Regions from separate parts of the Bradyrhizobium sp. Kon56 genome, predicted to be linked through region 2. Evidence: predicted binding sites of a transcription regulator. Region 2 holds the regulator's gene; each other region holds the start of a gene.

Region 1 (6,219 bases), on a different contig from region 2:
CATTACCTCCGACAACGTCAAGATCGCCGGCGTTCACGTGCTCGCGTTCAACCTCGGTGTCGTCGCCCGGCTTGACCGGGCGACCCAGTACTCCGGGACGTCTGTGATTGAGCCGGGAAGCCGCGGCGTACTGGATGCCCCGGTCAAGCCGGGGCATGACAGCGGAGGGTGAGGAGCGGACGGAGCTACGCCCTAGCCCTTCTTCTTGACGTCCTTGACGTTGGTGAACTCGATGCCCTCGGCACGTTCCCTTGTGTAGCCGAGATAGAACTCGTTCCGCGCCAGATAGACGGGATCCCCGTCGACATCGTCGGCGATGCTGGAGGTGTTGGCAGCGATGAAGGTATCGAGCTTCTTGCGGTCGTCCGAAGAGACCCAGCGCGCGAGCTGGAACTCGCTGACCTCGAATTCGACTGGGAGGGAATATTCCGCATCCAGCCGGGCCTTCAGCACGTCGAGCTGGAGTGCGCCAACGACGCCAACCAACGCCGGTGCGCCGTCGCGCGGGCGGAATACCTGCACCACGCCCTCTTCCGACATCTGCTGAAGCGCTTCCTTCAGCTTCTTCGCTTTCATGGCATCGGTGAGACGCACGCGGCGGACGATTTCCGGCGCAAAGCTCGGCACGCCCACGAAGTTGAAATCCTCACCGTCGGTCAGCGTGTCGCCGATGCGCAGCGTGCCGTGATTGGGAATGCCGACGACGTCGCCGGCATAAGCCTCGTCCGCAACCGAACGGTCCTGCGCGAAGAAGAATTGCGGGCTGGACAGCGGCATGCTCTTGCCGGTGCGCACGAGCTTCGCCTTCATGCCGCGGCTGAGCTTGCCGGAGCACAGGCGGGCAAAGGCGATGCGGTCGCGGTGATTGGGATCCATGTTGGCCTGGATCTTGAACACGAAGGCGCTCATGCGCGGGTCGGTGGCTTCGACCTTGCGCTGGTCGCTCTCCTGCGCGCGCGGCTCGGGCGCGAACTTGCCGAGCCCTTGCAGCAGGTCGCCGACACCGAAATTGCGCAGCGCGCTGCCGAAATAAACCGGCGTCAGATGGCCCTCGCGAAAGGCTTCGAGCTCGAACGGTTTTGAAGCCGCGGTGACGAGCTCGAGCTCGTCCTTGACCGCCGATACGTCGAGATTGGCGTTGAGCTTGGCGAGCTCGGCGATCTCGATCTGCTGCGCCGCGCCGGTCTTGGCGCCGCCGCCTTCGAGCAGGCGCACGCCGCCATTGACGACGTCGTAGGTACCGAGGAACTCGCGGCCGCGGCCGACCGGCCAGGTCATTGGCGTGGTATCGAGCGCCAGCGTCTTTTCGATCTCGTCGAGCAGCTCGAAGACGTCGCGGCTCTCGCGGTCCATCTTGTTGATGAAGGTGATGATCGGGATGTCGCGAAGACGACAGACCTCGAACAGCTTCCGGGTGCGCGCCTCGATGCCCTTGGCGGCGTCGATCACCATGACGGCGGAATCGACCGCCGTGAGCGTGCGATAGGTGTCTTCCGAAAAGTCTTCGTGGCCCGGCGTGTCCAGCAGGTTGAACACGAGGCCCTCGAACTCGAAGGTCATGACCGAGGTCACGACCGAGATGCCGCGCTCGCGCTCGATCTTCATCCAGTCCGAACGCGTGTTGCGCCGCTCGCCCTTGGCCTTGACCTGGCCGGCCAGATTGATGGCGCCACCGAACAGCAGCAGCTTTTCGGTCAGCGTGGTCTTGCCGGCGTCCGGATGCGAGATGATCGCAAAGGTACGCCGCCGCGACACTTCAGCGGCAAGCGAGGAACGGGCCGTCGATTCGGCTGTGGTGGCGATGTCGGACATTGCGGCAGCGTTTGGCAGGGAAAATGAGCCTGATCAAGCCTGATCTGGTGATTGCGGAGGCTTCCGGCCAGCCCCATATCGGGCTTGGGTTGGGAGGGACGGCCTTCCCTTGCTATCAGCACACCAGTCGCGGGGACGACCCTGCCTTGAATGGAGGGTCGTCATGGCCTGGAGCATCCTGTTCGTCGCCGGTCTGCTGGAGATCTCCTGGGCCATCGGCCTCAAATATACCGAGGGGTTCACCAGGCTCGTTCCGTCAATCCTCACGCTCGGCGCCATGGCCGGCAGCATCATCCTGCTCGGGCTCGCTCTCAAATCGCTGCCGATTGGAACCGCTTATGCGGTCTGGACCGGCATCGGTGCGGTCGGCACCGCGACGCTCGGCATCATCCTGTTCGGCGAGCCGGCCACCGCGTTCCGCCTCGCCAGCATCGGGCTGATCGTCGCCGGCATTGTCGGACTGAAGCTGGTTACCTGACGAAGATCTTGACCGCCCACCAGCTCAGTGCGGCGACGATGGCCGAGGCCGGCATCGTGATCACCCAGGCATAGACGATCGAGCTGGCGACGTTCCAGCGCACCGCCGAGAGGCGGCGGGCCGCGCCGACGCCGACGATGGCGCCGGTGATGGTGTGGGTGGTCGAGACCGGAACACCGAGAAAGGTCGCCATGAACAGGGTCGCGGCACCGCCGGTCTCGGCGCAAAAGCCCTGCATCGGGGTCAGCTTAGTGATGCGCAGGCCCATGGTGCGGACGATGCGCCAGCCGCCCATCAGCGTCCCCATCGCCATCGCGGCCTGGCACGAGAGCACCACCCAGAAGGGTACGAAGAATTCGCCGCCGAGCTGGCCCTGCGAATAGAGCAGCACGGCGATGATGCCCATGGTCTTCTGAGCGTCGTTACCACCATGGCCGAGCGAATAGAGCGAGGCGGAGGCGAATTGCAGGATGCGGAAGGCGCGATCCACGGCAAAGGGCGTGGAGCGCACCGAGGCCCAGGAGACGATCGCGACCAGCACCATCGCGAGCAGGAAGCCGACCAGCGGAGACAGCACGATGGCGATCACCGTCTTGGACAACCCGCTCCAGACCGCCGCTGAAAGGCCGGCTTTTGCCACGCCGGCACCAAACAAGCCGCCGATCAATGCATGAGACGAGGACGATGGGATGCCGAGCGCCCATGTCACCAGGTTCCAGACGATGGCGCCGACCAGCGCGGCGAAGATCACCTGAGCATCCACGATCGCGGGATCGATGATGCCGGTGCCGATAGTCTGGGCAACGTGCAGCCCGAACACCATGAAGGCGACGAAGTTGAAGAACGCGGCCCAGAACACCGCGTATTGCGGCCGCAGCACGCGGGTCGAGACGATGGTCGCGATCGAATTGGCGGCGTCGTGCAGGCCGTTCAGGAAGTCGAACAGCAGCGCGACGGCGATCAATCCGACCAGGACGGGAAGACCCAACGCAACATCCACGGCGTGGCCCCTGCCCTAAACTTGCTCGATGACGATGCTGTTGATCTCGTTCGCGACGTCGTCGAAGCGGTCGGCGACTTTCTCGAGATGGTCGTAGATCTCTGCGCCGACGATGAAATCCATCGCGTTGCCGCCGCGATGCTTGAGGAACAGTTCCTTCAAACCGATATCATGGAGATCGTCGACGCGGCCTTCCAGCTTGCCAAGCTCTTCCGTGATCGCGGTCAGCATGGCCACGTTCTGACCGATCTTCTGCATCAGCGGCAGCGCGCGGCCGACCAGATTGGCGCATTCGATCAGAAGCCCGCCGATCTCCCGCATCGGCGGCTCGAAGCTGCGGACCTCGAACAGCATCACGGCCTTGGCGGTCTGCTGCATCTGGTCGATGGCGTCGTCCATCGAGGTGATCAGGTTCTTGATGTCGCCGCGGTCGAACGGGGTGATGAAGGTGCGGCGCACCGCGGTCAGCACCTCACGGGTGATGTTGTCGGCATCGTTCTCGAACTGGTTGACGCGCTGGCAATAGACCGGCGTCTCCTCGCCCCCGTTGAGCATGCTCTGGAGCGCGATCGAGCCCTGGATCACGGTCTGGGCGTGGCGGTCGAACAGGTCGAAGAACCGTTCTTCCTTCGGCAGGAAAGCGCGAAACAATCGCATCATGGGGGAGAGACTACCGGTTGGATGATGGCCTGGCCCAAGCGGGCCGTCATGAAACTGTCATAGACCATTTTCGATCCACGCGCGTGCCACCTCACGCCCGTGGAGCCGGATCATCCACCGCTTTCGCGCGTCAACACATCTTCTATTATATCAACGACTTACAGCGACCGCCGGAAGTAATGCGCGATTTCGCCGATGACGCCACGGCGGAAGGTGAGCACGCAGATCACGAAGATCGAGCCCTGGATCACGGTCACCCATTGGCCGAACCCCGCCAGATATTGCTGCATGGCGATGATCACGAAGGCACCGACCACGGGACCGAAGACGGTTCCGAGTCCGCCGACCAGCGTCATCAGCACGACTTCGCCCGACATCGACCAGTGCACGTCGGTGAGCGAGGCATTCTGCGCCACGAAGACTTTCAGCGCACCGGCAAAGCCGGCCAGCGTGCCCGACAGGACGAAAGCCAGGAACTTGTACTGATCGGTCCGGTAACCCAGCGAGATCGCCCGTGGCTCGTTCTCGCGGATCGCCTTGAGGACTTCGCCGAACGGCGAGTTGATGATGCGGAAGATCAGCAGGAAGCCGGCGAGGAAACCGACCAGAACCACGTAGTAGAGCACGGTGGGCTTGGTCAGATCGAACAGGCCGAACATGCGTCCCTGCGGGATGCCCTGGATGCCGTCTTCGCCATGGGTGAACGGCGCCTGGAGGTAGATGAAGTACAAGAGCTGCGACAGCGCCAGCGTGATCATCGAGAAATAGATGCCCTGGCGGCGGATCGAGATATAGCCCGTGATGAGCGAGAGCACGAAGGCACCGGCGACGCCGACGAGGATGCCGAGTTCCGGCGGCAGCGCCCATACTTTCAGCGCATGCGCGCTGCAATAGCCGGCCGTGCCCAGGAACATCGCATGGCCGAAGGACAGCAAACCGCCGTAGCCGATCAGCAGGTTGAAGGCGCAGGCGAGCAGCGCGAAGCACAGCGCCTGCATCACGAAGAACGGGTAGACCCCCGTGAATGGCACCGAAGCCAGCAGCAGCGCCATCACCACGAACACGATCATCTCGTCGCGGATCGCGCGCGGGGTTACCGGCAGCGTGTCGTCCGTCAAGGCTGTCATATCAGGCCGCCCTTCCCGTCAATCCCGTTGGCTTCACCAAGAGCACCAGCACCATCAGCACGAACACGACGGTGTTGGAGGCCTCGGGGTAGAAATATTTGGTCAGGCCTTCGATCACACCGAGCGCGAAGCCGGTGATGATGGAGCCCATGATCGATCCCATGCCGCCGATCACGACCACCGCGAACACCACGATGATGAGGTCGGCGCCCATCAACGGCCGCACCTGGTTGATCGGCGCCGACAGCACGCCGGCGAGCGCTGCAAGGCCGACACCGAGGCCGTAGGTCAGCGTGATCATGCGCGGCACGTTGACGCCGAAGGCGCGCACGAGCGTCGGGTTTTCGGTGGCGGCGCGCAAATAGGCGCCGAGCCGCGTCTTCTCGATCAGGAACCAGGTCGCGATGCAGACCACCAGCGAGAAGATGACGACCCAGCCGCGATAGACCGGCAGGAACATGAAGCCGAGATTCATGCCGCCCTTGAGCTGGTCCGGAATGGCGTAAGGCAGGCCGGAGGAGCCGAAGTAGTTCTGAAACACGCCCTGCACGATCAGCGCAATGCCGAAGGTCAGCAGCAGGCCGTAGAGATGATCCAGCCCGGTCAGCCATTGCAGCATGGTCCGTTCCAGGATCATGCCGAAGATGCCGACGATAACAGGCGCAAGCAGCAACGCCCACCAGTAGTTGATGCCGCCGAGGTTCAGCAGGAAGTAGGCGACGAACGCGCCCATCATGTAGAGCGCGCCATGGGCGAAATTGATGATGTTGAGCATGCCGAAGATCACGGCAAGCCCGAGACTGAGCAGCGCGTAGAACGAGCCGTTGATCAGTCCTACCAGTAGCTGAGCGTAAAGAGCCTGCATCGATCCCGCACCTGGTCCCTTCGGCGTTCCCTGAAAGTCGCCCGCAGGCCTGATGGCCTGCGGGCGGTTAGCTTACTTCTTCAAGAGCGCGCACTTGCTCTCGGACAGCGGCGTGAAGGCCTGGTCGCCCGGCACCGTGCCGACCAGCTTGTAGAAGTCCCACGGTCCCTTGGACTCGGAGGGCTTCTTCACCTCGAACAGATAGGCATTGTGGATGGTGCGGCCGTTGGGCTGGATCTCGCCCTTGCCGAACAGATCGTCTTCCGTCGGCATCGAC
Region 2 (6,219 bases):
ATGGGAAGTCGTCCGCAGCGTGGTGATCCCCTACACCCGGGTCGGCGTCATCGGCGGCATCATGCTGGCGCTGGGCCGCGCGCTCGGCGAGACCATGGCGGTGACCTTCATCATCGGCAACTCGTTCCGGATCTCGTCATCGATCTTTGCGCCGGGCACCACGATCTCGGCGGCGATCGCATCCGAGTTCGCCGAGAGCGACGGCCTGCACCAATCCGGCCTGATCCTGCTCGGCCTCCTGCTGTTCGTTCTGACCTTCTTCGTGCTCGCAGCGGCGCGGCTGATGCTGATGCGGCTGGAAAAGAAGGCGGGGAATTAGCGCCATGAATCCGATCTATTCACGCCGACGCCGCAAGGACATCGTCGTCCGCGGGCTCTGCATCGCCGCAACCGCCTTCGGCGTCACCTGGCTCGCGCTGATCCTGATCACGCTGCTCTACAACGGGCTGGCGGGACTCAATGTCCAGCTGTTCACCGAGAACACGCCGCCACCGGGATCGAACGAGGGCGGTCTGCTCAACGCCATCGTCGGCTCGCTGATCATGACCGTGATCGGCGTCGGCATCGGCGCGCCGCTCGGCATGTTCGCCGGCACCTATCTCGCCGAATACGGCCGCAACGACCGGCTGACCTCGGTGATCCGCTTCATCAACGACATCCTGCTCTCGGCGCCCTCGATCATCATCGGCCTGTTCATCTACGGCGCCGTGGTGGTGCCGATGCGCGGCTTCTCGGCGATCGCAGGCTCGCTCGCCCTCGCGGTCATCGTGATCCCGGTGGTGCTGCGCACGACCGAGGACATGCTGCTGCTGGTGCCGAACGCGTTGCGCGAGGCGGCCTCGGCGCTCGGCCTGCCGCGTTCGCTGGTGATCAAGCGGATCGCTTATCGGGCTGCCCGATCGGGTCTCATCACCGGCGTGCTGCTCGCGACCGCTCGCGTCGCCGGTGAAACCGCGCCGCTGCTGTTCACCGCGCTATCGAACCAGTTCTTCAGCCTCGGCCTGAACAAGACGATGGCGAACCTGCCTGTGACCATCAACAACTTCGTGCAGAGCCCCTATGCCTATTGGAAGCAGTTGGCCTGGAGCGGGGCGCTGCTCATCACCCTGACCGTTCTTGCCCTTAATATTTTCGCGCGCATCCTTGGCGCCGAGAGGACCGCAAAATGAGTGATCTTTCCGTGTCGATGAGCGCGTCCGGTGGACTGCCGCACGCGGCGGTGCTGCCCGAGGCGCCCCCGAAGGTGACCGTGCGTAACCTGAACTTCTATTACGGCGAGCACCATGCGCTGAAGAACATCAACCTGACGCTCGGCGCCAACCGCGTTACGGCGTTCATCGGACCGTCGGGCTGCGGCAAGTCGACCCTGCTGCGCATCTTCAACCGGATGTACGACCTCTATCCCGGCCAGCGCGCCACCGGTCAGCTGATGCTCGATCAGACCAACATCCTCGACCCCAGGCTGGACCTCAATTTGCTGCGCGCCCGCGTCGGCATGGTGTTCCAGAAGCCGACGCCGTTCCCGATGACGATCTACGAGAACATCGCGTTCGGCATCCGTCTCTATGAGAAGATCTCGAAGTCCGAGATGGACGGCCGCGTCGAGAAGGCGCTGCGCGGCGGCGCGCTGTGGAACGAGGTCAAGGACAAGCTCAACGCCTCCGGCCTGTCGCTCTCCGGCGGCCAGCAGCAGCGCCTCTGCATCGCCCGCACCGTCGCGGTGCGGCCCGAGGTGATCCTGTTCGACGAACCCTGTTCGGCGCTCGACCCGATCTCGACCGCCAAGGTCGAGGAGCTGATCCAGGAGCTGTCCGAGGATTACACGATCGCTATCGTCACCCACAACATGCAACAGGCGGCGCGCGTCTCCGACAAGACCGCCTTCATGTATCTCGGCGAGCTGATAGAGTTCGACGACACCAGCAAGATCTTCACGTCGCCGTCAGATCGGCGCACGCAGGATTACATCACCGGCCGGTTCGGCTAGGAGACGCGACATGGGTTCTGAACATACCGCAAAGGCTTTCGACACCGACCTCCAGGAACTCACTCGCCTGGTCGCCGAGATGGGCGGCATCGCCGAGCGCATGATCGTCGAGTCCGTCGACGCGCTGATCCGCCGCGACGTCCCGCTCGGCCAGCGCGTCGTCGCCATCGACACCGAGCTCGACGCGCTGCAGAAGCGCATCGAGGAGCGTGCGGTGCTCACCATCGCCCGCCGCCAGCCGATGGCGGTCGATCTGCGCGAGATCGTCGGCGCCATGCGCGTCGCGACCGATCTCGAGCGCATCGGCGACCTCGCCAAGAACATGGGCAAGCGCGTCGCGGCGCTGGAGACGGACTTCCATCCGCTCAAGCTGTTCCGCGGCCTCGAGCACATGACCGACCTCGTGCAGCAGCAGGTCAAGTCGGTGCTGGACGCCTATGCCGCGCATGATCTGCCGGCGGCGATGGCGGTCTGGAAGGGCGACGAGGAGGTCGACGCCATCTGCACCTCGCTGTTCCGCGAGCTCCTCACCTACATGATGGAGGATCCGCGCAACATCTCGTTCTGCATCCATCTGATGTTCTGCGCCAAGAACATCGAGCGGATCGGCGACCACGCCACCAACATCGCCGAGACCGTGTTCTACATGATCGAGGGCCAGGCCATCACCGACAAGCGGCCGAAGGGCGACATGACGACCTTCGCCAACACGGTACCGAACACCTGAAGACTTAGGGAGCGACGACCCGATGGGCGCACGCATTATGGTGGTTGAGGACGAGGAAGCCCTGACCGAGCTTCTCCGCTACAACCTCGAAGGCGACGGCTATGACGTCGAGACGGTGATGCGCGGCGACGACGCCGACACCCGCCTCAAGGAGCACATCCCCGATCTGATCGTGCTCGACTGGATGCTGCCGGGCCTGTCAGGCATCGAATTGTGCCGGCGGCTTCGCACCCGTCCCGAGACCAAGCAGCTCCCGATCATCATGCTCACCGCGCGCGGCGAGGAGAGCGAGCGGGTGCGGGGTCTTGCGACCGGCGCCGACGATTACATCGTCAAGCCGTTCTCGGTGCCGGAGCTGCTGGCGCGCGTGAAAGGCCTGCTGCGGCGCGCAAGCCCGGAGCGGCTCGCGACGGTGCTTGCTTTTGGCGACATCGAGCTCGACCGCGACAAGCGCCGCGTGGCGCGCTCGGGCCGGCCGATCGATCTCGGTCCGACCGAATATCGCCTGCTGGAGTTCTTCCTGGAGCATCCGGGGCGCGTGTTCTCGCGCGAGCAACTGCTCGACAGCGTCTGGGGTCGCGACATCTATATCGACGAGCGCACCGTCGACGTGCATATCGGCCGCCTGCGCAAGCTGCTCAATCTCGGCCGCGAGCAGGACCCGATCCGCACCGTCCGCGGCGCCGGCTACGCGCTGGATGATCGGTTTGCCAAGGCGGAGCAGGTGTAGGGTTGCAGGCTTGTTTGTTGGCGAGTTGTCCCTGCATTCTCAGCCGTCGTCCCGGACAAGCGAGCGAAGCGAGCGCTGATCCGGGCCCATAACCACCGAACGTGGTTTGGCGAAGACTCGGAGTGACCCCTTCCGCACGATTATTGCGTGCTCGGAGTATGGGTCCCGGCCCCCCGTGCGCAATTGCGCACTAGGCCGGGACGACGCTGAAATTGTTGAATCGTCTTCGCGCGACGACTTGCCGTGATTACCGCGGACCCGGCTTCACCGGTGCGCGGCGCCGATCCGACGCCGGCTGGTACGCAACGCGCGAGTGCTGGGCGCAATAGGGCAGTCCGGACAGCGCCCTTCCACCGCAGAAGAAGAAGTCCGGGCTCGAGGGATCGCCGACCGGCCAGTGGCAGGTCGCCTCGTTCAATTCCAGCAGCGACAGCCGCTGGCTCATCGGCACCACGTTGTCATAGGTGACCGGATCCGGCTCAGCCTCCACCTCGAAGGCCTGCGCCAGCGCGGTGTTGCCGCGCGAGATCGGGCGGCTCACCCGCATCATGTGCTGCGCGGGGCGCGCCTTGCGCGGCCGCGGCGCTGCCGATGATGGGCTCTTGGCGCGGCCCGAAAGGCCGAGCCTGTGCACTTTGCCGATCACGGCATTGCGGGTCACATTGCCGAGCTCCGCCGCGATCTGGCTGGCCGAAAGTCCGGCCTCCCAGAGCTTTTTCAGCTGCTCGACGCGATCATCGGACCAGGTCAAAACCGTCATTGCACCCTTTCCCTCGCTGCGCGCCAGCCATCCTGGGGCCTCGCAGCGAATGCCTAAGCCTTCAAAAACCCGTGCCGCCAGAATCCCTTAAGGCTCGCCGGGCGCGTCTTGAACGCCCGAACGTTTACGCCGGTACATAAGGACTTAAAGATCAGAACCACTGCACGAGATGTCGTATCTGACAATCCAAACGCTACAATATGGCGTGACTCCCGCGCAAGAGTCCGCCGACTCGCTTCCACATGTTCCGTGGCCAAATCCCGCAAAATCGGCACCGCAAGACTACGGATTCAGCGTTTCGCGAGGCTTTCCGGGCGGCATTGACACCCGTTTCACCAGGCCTAAGATAGTCGCACGTGCCGCCCTCAAGAGGCGGCACGTTTCGTTTTCCGGGCCGGTCGATGGTGCGTTGCGCAATGCACGCTCACTCCGTCCGCAACATTCAAGTGACCATCATGACTAACAGCGCAGCGCCGCATTTGCTCCCCGTTTTCGCCAGGTCCGACCTTGGTTTCGAGCGTGGCGAAGGCTGCTGGCTGATCGCGACCAATGGCGAGCGCTATCTCGATTTCACCTCCGGGGTGGCGGTGAATGCGCTCGGCCATGCCCATCCGGCGCTGGTCGCGGCGTTGCAGGAGCAGGCCACCAAGCTCTGGCACATGTCGAATCTGTTCCAGAGCCCGGACGGCGAAAAGCTCGCCGCGCGCCTGTGCAATGAAAGTTTCGCGGATTTCGTGTTCTTCTGCAATTCCGGCGCCGAAGCGCTGGAATGCGTGATCAAGGTCGTGCGCCGTTATCACGCCGCAAAGGGTCATCCCGACCGCTATCGCATGATCACCTTCGAAGGCGCCTTCCATGGCCGCACGCTGGCGACGCTGGCCGCAACGGGATCGGCAAAATATCTCGAAGGTTTCGGCCCTCCGATGGAGGGCTTCGACCAGGTTGCGCATGGCGATCTCGATGCCGTGAAAAAGGCAATCGGTCCGCAGACCGCCGGCATCCTGATCGAGCCGATCCAGGGCGAGGGCGGTGTGCGTTCGGCAACGCCCGCCTTCCTGAGGGCGTTGCGCCAGCTCTGCGACGAGAAGGGTCTGTTGCTCGCCTTCGACGAGGTGCAGACCGGCATGGGCCGCACCGGCGATCTGTTCGCGTACCGCCGCCTTGGCGTCGAACCCGACGTGATGTCGCTGGCCAAGGCGCTCGGCGGCGGCTTCCCGATCGGCGCCTGCCTTGCGACCGCGGAAGCGGCGTCCGGCATGACGCCGGGCTCGCACGGCTCGACCTTCGGGGGCAATCCGCTCGCGATCGCGGCTGCGAACGCCGTGCTCGACGTCATGCTCAAGCCCGGCTTCTTCGACCACGTGCAGAGGATGTCGCTGCTGCTCAAGCAGAAGCTCGCCTCCGTGATCGACCGACACGGCGATGTCGTCAGCGAAGTGCGCGGCGAGGGCCTCCTGATCGGCATCAAGGCCGTGGTGCCCTCCGGCGATCTCGTTGCAGCCTTGCGCGACCAAAAGCTGCTCACCGTCGGTGCCGGCGACAATGTCGTGCGTTTCCTGCCGCCTTTGATCGTCACCGAAGCCGAGATCGAGGACAGCGTCGGGCGGCTCGAGCGCGCCTGCACCGCGTTGTCCGGCAACAAGCGGGCGTCAAGCTGATGAGCAAGTCGCCCGATAAAACACCGAAGCACTTCCTCGATATCAACGAGCTGCCGCTGTCGGAGCTCAAGCGCATGCTCGCTGCGTCCTCCGCGATGAAGGCGAAGCAGAAGGCGCATCAGCCGGTCAGGCCGCTCGAAGGCAAGACCCTGGCGATGATCTTCGAGCGCCCCTCGACGCGGACGCGGGTGTCTTTCGACGTCGCCATGCGCCAGCTCGGCGGCGAGCCCATCATGCTCACCGGCGCCGAAATGCAGCTCGGCCGCGGCGAGACCATCGCCGACACCGCGCGCGTGCTGTCGCGCTATGTCGACGCCATCATGATCCGCATTCTCAATCACGATGCGCTGCTGGAGC
Region 3 (6,219 bases), on a different contig from region 2:
AGGCCAAGGGCAAGATCAAGGATCTCGACTCGCTCAAGGCGAATTTCCCCGCGGTCGGCAAGGAATGCGGCGGCTGCCACGAGACGTTTCGTGTGAAGAACGGTTGACGGAAGAAAAAGATTCGTAGCCCGGATTGCGCTTCGCTCCATCCGGGCTACTGGGAATCGGGAAAAAGCGGTTGCGAAAGCAGCCGCTTTTTTCATGTCGGCGCGCAGCGCTGCTGGAAATTCTATCCGCAAGGCCTGACGGATCGCTACCGGAGCAGCTATCTTTGCTCCAGCCGCCGCGGCATTGGCGTGAGCTTTTGACGCTGACGCATCTCGCTCCTGACTGCGTCACGACATCAGGAGTTCCAACCCGCGGCGAGCGCCTCAATCAGCAACAGCGAGACAAGCCATGGTAAAACCGTTCCCGTCTAAGACGCACATCGGCAACCATATGCTGCATCCGGAAACGCTGATGCTGACCTATGGCTATGATCCGCAATTGTCGGAAGGCGCCGTCAAGCCGCCGGTGTTCCTGACCTCGACCTTCGTGTTCAAGACGGCCGAGGACGGGCAGGACTTCTTCGATTTCGTCTCCGGCCGGCGCGAGCCGCCGGAAGGAATGGGCGCGGGCCTGGTCTATTCGCGCTTCAATCACCCCAACAGCGAAATCGTCGAGGACAGGCTCGCGATCTACGAGCGCACCGAGAGCTGTGCGCTGTTCTCATCCGGCATGGCGGCCATCGCGACCACGATCCTGGCGTTCGTCCGCCCCGGCGACGTCATTCTGCACTCCCAGCCGCTTTACGGCGGCACGGAAACGCTGCTGACGAATACGCTTGCGCGTCTGTCGATCGGCGCCGTCGGCTTCGCCGATGGCGTCGATGAAGCCGTGGTCAGCCAGGCCGCGGAGGAGGCCATGCGCAAGGGCCGGATTTCGATGATCCTGATCGAGACCCCGGCCAACCCGACCAACGGGCTGGTCGACATCGCGATGATGCGGCGTGTCGCTGAGAGCATCGGAAAGACCCAAGGACACGTTCCGATCATCGCCTGCGACAATACGCTGCTCGGGCCGGTGTTTCAGCGACCGATCGAGCACGGCGCCGATATTTCCCTGTACTCGCTCACGAAATATGTCGGCGGTCATTCAGATCTGATCGCGGGCGCCGCGCTCGGCGCGAAGGCGGTGGTGAAAGGCATCAAGGCGCTGCGGGGCGCCATCGGCACCCAGCTCGATCCGCATTCCTGCTGGATGATCAACCGCTCGCTCGAGACGCTGAGCCTGCGCATGGAAAAGGCGGATGCGAATGCGCGCCTCGTGGCGGACTATCTGCGCGATCATCCCAAAGTGGCCAAGGTGCACTATCTCGGTCATCACGACGCGGCGTCGCCGGACGGACTTGTGTTTGCGCGGCAATGCTCGGGGGCAGGGTCCACGTTCTCGTTCGACATCTTCGGGGGCAAGGCCGCCGCCATGAAATTCCTCAACGCGCTGCAAATCCTCAAGCTGGCGGTGAGCCTTGGTGGAACGGAGTCGCTTGCGAGCCTGCCTGCCACCATGACCCACTCCGGCGTCCCCGCCGACATCCGCCGGAAGATCGGCGTGCTCGATTCCACGATCCGGCTGTCGATCGGCATCGAGCACCCGTCGGATTTGATCGCCGACCTCGCGCAGGCGCTGAACGCAGCCGAACCTGAGGTGTGACGCCTGCGCCAGCGCTACGCGGAATCGAAAAGGGCGGTTGCGCAAGCAGCCGCCCCTTTTGTTGGTCTGTGCGAAGCTTACTTCGTCACCTGACCACGGATCTCGCCCCCCGGATTGGCCGCGGTGTGGATGTTGACGTAGAGTTTGCCGCCGAGCAGATCGGCGGCCTGCGCGTCGGTCAGCGTCGCCGAGCCCTCGGCCGGGCTGGTCGCAGCGCCTGGGATCGGGATCGCAACGCCGGCGTTCTTGCCGGGCTCGGCAGGTCCGTGGAAATGCGCGGCGGTGGCGGGCCCGGACAGGCCGGAATAGGTGACCTTCCAGGACAGCTTCTTGCTGGCGGCGTCGTAATCCAGATCGGCCGTTCCGGTGCCGCTGCTGGTCGTTGCGGGGACCTCCGACTTGGCGTCGAGCGTTGCTTTCAGCTTTTCCGCGCTGGCCGAACCCGCAAAAGCAACGGCGCCAAGCACTGACATGGCGATGACGATCTTGTTCATGATTTTTCTCCCTGCTGAACCCGTTTGGGCTGCCAAACTTCCAACAGCCGGCATTGCAGTTTATTCCCGTTTCAGGCTGCGGTGGGCTAAATTCTTCGTGGCTGGAGCCGCGAGGACATCGGTCATAAGCTTCGCCGCGACGACGAAAGGACCGCATGTTGCGACGAACAATCTCCGTGGCGCTGCTCGCCGCACTCGCCACAGCCGGCGTCTATTGGTGGCTCAGCGCGCCGGTGGGGGCGGCCGTCGGCACCGCGCCTGCCCGCGTCCCTGATCTTGCCAATGGCCAGGTGATGTTCAACGCCGGCGGCTGCCCCTCATGCCATGCCGTCCCCGACCAGCCCGATCGTCTCAGGCTCGGCGGCGGCGTCGCGATCAAGTCGCCGTTCGGAACGTTCTACGCGCCGAACATCTCGTCCGATCCGACCGATGGCATCGGCAAATGGAACGATGCCGAATTCGTCAATGCGGTGATGCACGGGGTCTCGCCGGACGGAGGGCATTATTTTCCGGCCTTTCCCTATACGTCCTATCAGCACGCCAGGCGCGAGGACGTGCTCGATCTCTTTGCGTACCTGAAAACGCTGCCGGCCGTCGCAGGCAAGGTGCGCGACCACGATGTGCGCTTTCCGTTCAACATCCGGCGTAACGTCGGCATTTGGAAATTCTTATTTCTGGACGACAAGCCCTTCGTCCCCGACAGCGCGAAGTCACCGCAGTGGAATCGCGGCGCCTATCTCGTCAACAGTTTTGGCCATTGCGCGGAATGCCACAGCCCGCGCAACGCGCTTGGCGGCATCACCGCCGCACAACGCTTCGCTGGAGGCCCCAATCCGGAAGGCGAGGGATGGGTGCCCAACATCACCCAGAAGGGCCTTGGCGAGTGGAGCGCGAAGGATATTGCCTATTTCCTGAAGACCGGCGAATTGCCCGACGGCGACAGCGTCGGCGGCGCGATGACGCGGGTGATCAAGAACACCTCGCAACTGCCGGACGACGATCTCGCGGCGATGGCGGACTATCTCAAATCGCTGCCGCCGGTGGACGGTCCGCCGCGTCCCAAGCGCAAGGAGGGCGGCACCTGATTGGGCCTGCCCTTTTTCGGACGGTCAACTCGCGCCAAACGCCTTGAAGGTGATGATGGTGAGGGTGTCCTGGATGCCGGGCAGCACCTGCACCTTCTCGTTGACGAAGTGGCCGATATCGGTGTCGTTGTCGACGTAAAACTTCACCAGCAGGTCGTATTGCCCGGCCGTGGAATAGATCTCGGAGGCGATCTCGGCTTCGGCAAGCGCATTGGCGACCACATAGGATTGGCCGAGCTTGCATTTGATCTGGACGAAAAAGGGAACCATCGCGGTCACTCCGAAAGCATATCTGACGGCTAATAGGCCAAACCCGGCCGGATTTAGCAAGCGAACTTGCTGGGCTGGGAGAGGCGCGCTAGGACGGGCCATGGCTTCGAAAACGCTGAAGAGCGCCCCATGACGACACCCGTAGCGCTGACCATTGCCGGCTCCGATTCGAGCGGCGGCGCCGGCATCCAGGCCGACCTGAAGACCTTTGCCGCGCTCGGCGTTTTTGGCGCTTCCGCCATCACGGCGCTGACGGCGCAGAACACCCGCGGCGTCACCGGCATTCACGCCGTGCCCGCCGAATTCGTCACCGCGCAGATCGACGCGGTGTTTTCCGATCTTGAGGTCGGCGCGGTCAAGATCGGCATGGTGGCGCAAGCCGCCAGCATCGATGCGATCGCGGCCGCGCTGTCGCGCTGGGCGCCCGGGCATATCGTGCTCGATCCCGTGATGGTGGCGACGTCGGGCGATCGCCTGCTCGCGTCCGATGCCGTCGATGCCCTGCGCATCAAGCTGATGCCGCTGGCCTCGGTGATCACACCCAATCTGCCCGAGGCCGCGGCTCTGCTCGACGAGCCGGTCGCGGCCAGCGAGGCCGAGATCGAAAGCCAGGGGCGCCGGCTGCTGGCGCTCGGCAGTCGTGCGGTCCTGATCAAGGGCGGCCACGGCGAGGGCGCCGAGAGTATCGATTATCTCGTCGATGCCAGCACCACGATCGCGCTCGCCGCGCCGCGCGTTGCCACAAGCAACACCCATGGCACGGGCTGCTCGCTGTCCTCGGCGGTCGCCGCAGGGCTCGCCAGAGGCGAGGATCTCGAGCGCGCCGTGCGCAACGCCAAGACCTGGATCAGCGCGGCGATCGCCGCCGCCGACCGCTTCAGCGTCGGCCACGGACACGGCCCGATCCATCATTTCCATAAATTTTACTGAACGCCGGTCGCGAGCGCGCCACCGCTAGTCCCTCCCGCCATGCAGCTCCGGGTTCTTGCGGAGGGCGCTGCGACGCCATGTCGCCTGATTGTCGCATGCGACTGATATTCGCGGGTGGGCGAGGCAAGCGCGATTCGTATCTGAGGGTGCCTCAAAGGTTCGATTGGTCATCCCCCTGTCACGGGACATTGTTACAGGCTGGCGCATGGGAAGTTACGATGTGAGTGACGAGAGCCCGGAGCGGCGCTTTCGCACGTTGTTCATCTCCGACGTTCATCTCGGAGCCCGCGGTTCTCAAGCCGATCTTCTGCTCGATTTCCTGCGTTTCCATGATGCCGACACGATCTATCTCGTCGGCGATATCGTCGACGGCTGGGCGCTGAAATCGAGCTGGCATTGGCCGCAATCGCATAACGACCTCGTCCAGAAGCTTTTGCGCAAGGCGCGCAAGGGCGCCAAGGTCATCTACATCCCCGGCAATCACGACGAGTTCCTGCGCAACTATTACGGCACGCATTTCGGCGGCATCGACGTGGTCGAGAACACCGTCCACACCGGCGCGGACGGCAAGCGCTATCTCGTCATCCATGGCGACATCTTCGACCTCGTGGTGCAGAACGCACGCTGGCTCGCCCATCTCGGCGACAAGGCCTACGACTTCGCGATCCAGCTCAATCGCTTCGTCAACTTCTTTAGGCGCATGTTCAAGGTGCCCTATTGGTCGCTGTCGCAATGGGCCAAGCAGAAGGTCAAGAACGCGGTCAACTATATCGGCGCGTTCGAGCAGGCGCTCGCCGCCGAAGCGCGGCGCCACGACGCCGACGGCGTGATCTGCGGACACATCCACTACGCGGTGATCCGCGACGAGGGCGGCATCCGCTACATGAATTGCGGCGACTGGGTCGAGAGCTGCACGGCACTGGTCGAGCACGACGAGGGCCATTTCGAGATCATCACCTGGGCGAACCAGGCCGAGAAGCCGGCACAGGTCCCGCAGATCGCAGCCAAAGCCGCATGACAAGGGCAGCCTGATGCGCATCCTGGTCGCGACCGACGCCTGGCACCCGCAAGTCAACGGTGTGGTTCGGACGCTGACCAAGCTTGCCGACGCCGCCAAAAGTCTCGACGTCGAATTCTCGTTCCTGACGCCGCAATGGTTCCGCACCTTTGCGATGCCGAGCTATCGGGACGTGCGGGTGGCCATGCCGCGCCCGGGCAGAATCGCGAAGCTGATCGAAGAGGCGCGCCCGGACAGCATCCACATCGCGACGGAGGGGCCGATCGGCCTGATGGTCCGCCGCTATTGCCGGCAGCGCAAGCTGCCCTTCACGACCAGCTTCCACACCCGCTTTCCCGAATATGTCCGCGCCCGCGTGCCGGTGCCGGGCTCGCTGATCTGGCGGGCGCTGCGCCGATTCCATAGCCCCAGCCGCGCCGTGATGGCGGCGACGCCGGCGCTCGCCAGTGAGCTGACCGAGCGCGGCTTCGACAATGTCGTGCTGTGGCCGCGCGGCGTCGACCCCCATCTGTTCCATCCCCGCGCGATCGATCTCTGCCTGCCGGCGCCGGTGTTCCTCTCGGTCGGTCGGGTCGCGGTGGAGAAGAATCTCGAGGCGTTCCTCGACCTCGAGCTGCCCGGCACCAAGGTGATCGTCGGTGACGGCCCGGCGCGTGTCGCGCTGGAGGAGGCCTATCCGGACGCGATCTTCCTCGGCGAAAAGCATGGCGAGGAGCTGGCGGACATCTAC

What was found. The regulator PhoB, encoded in region 2, activates phosphate uptake and scavenging genes when phosphate is short. The targets are predictions, from matches to a motif close to TGTCATNNANCTGTCAT.
Region 1: the regulator PhoB is predicted to act here: its motif matches at 3,995-4,011, upstream of AC0L3B_RS10285 (DUF47 domain-containing protein).
Region 3: the regulator PhoB is predicted to act here: its motif matches at 4,637-4,653, upstream of AC0L3B_RS33935 (UDP-2,3-diacylglucosamine diphosphatase).

The regions. Positions count from the first base shown of each region.
Region 1 is NZ_JBVVOU010000005.1:125,959-132,177, forward strand. It holds gene AC0L3B_RS10265 (hypothetical protein) at 1-172, shown strand, start outside; gene AC0L3B_RS10270 (peptide chain release factor 3) at 193-1,812, opposite strand; gene sugE (quaternary ammonium compound efflux SMR transporter SugE) at 1,976-2,290, shown strand; gene AC0L3B_RS10280 (inorganic phosphate transporter) at 2,283-3,290, opposite strand; gene AC0L3B_RS10285 (DUF47 domain-containing protein) at 3,306-3,950, opposite strand; gene AC0L3B_RS10290 (branched-chain amino acid ABC transporter permease) at 4,109-5,077, opposite strand; gene AC0L3B_RS10295 (branched-chain amino acid ABC transporter permease) at 5,079-5,942, opposite strand; gene AC0L3B_RS10300 (ABC transporter substrate-binding protein) at 6,015-6,219, opposite strand, start outside.
Region 2 is NZ_JBVVOU010000011.1:155,208-161,426, reverse strand. It holds gene pstC (phosphate ABC transporter permease subunit PstC) at 1-319, shown strand, start outside; gene pstA (phosphate ABC transporter permease PstA) at 324-1,169, shown strand; gene pstB (phosphate ABC transporter ATP-binding protein PstB) at 1,166-1,987, shown strand; gene phoU (phosphate signaling complex protein PhoU) at 1,998-2,714, shown strand; gene phoB (phosphate regulon transcriptional regulator PhoB) at 2,737-3,444, shown strand; gene AC0L3B_RS19705 (GcrA family cell cycle regulator) at 3,692-4,204, opposite strand; gene AC0L3B_RS19700 (acetylornithine transaminase) at 4,660-5,862, shown strand; gene argF (ornithine carbamoyltransferase) at 5,862-6,219, shown strand, end outside.
Region 3 is NZ_JBVVOU010000037.1:8,378-14,596, forward strand. It holds gene AC0L3B_RS33905 (c-type cytochrome) at 1-107, shown strand, start outside; gene AC0L3B_RS33910 (cystathionine gamma-synthase family protein) at 397-1,692, shown strand; gene AC0L3B_RS33915 (CHRD domain-containing protein) at 1,770-2,186, opposite strand; gene AC0L3B_RS33920 (c-type cytochrome) at 2,342-3,271, shown strand; gene AC0L3B_RS33925 (Lrp/AsnC ligand binding domain-containing protein) at 3,296-3,541, opposite strand; gene thiD (bifunctional hydroxymethylpyrimidine kinase/phosphomethylpyrimidine kinase) at 3,671-4,471, shown strand; gene AC0L3B_RS33935 (UDP-2,3-diacylglucosamine diphosphatase) at 4,677-5,489, shown strand; gene AC0L3B_RS33940 (glycosyltransferase family 4 protein) at 5,503-6,219, shown strand, end outside.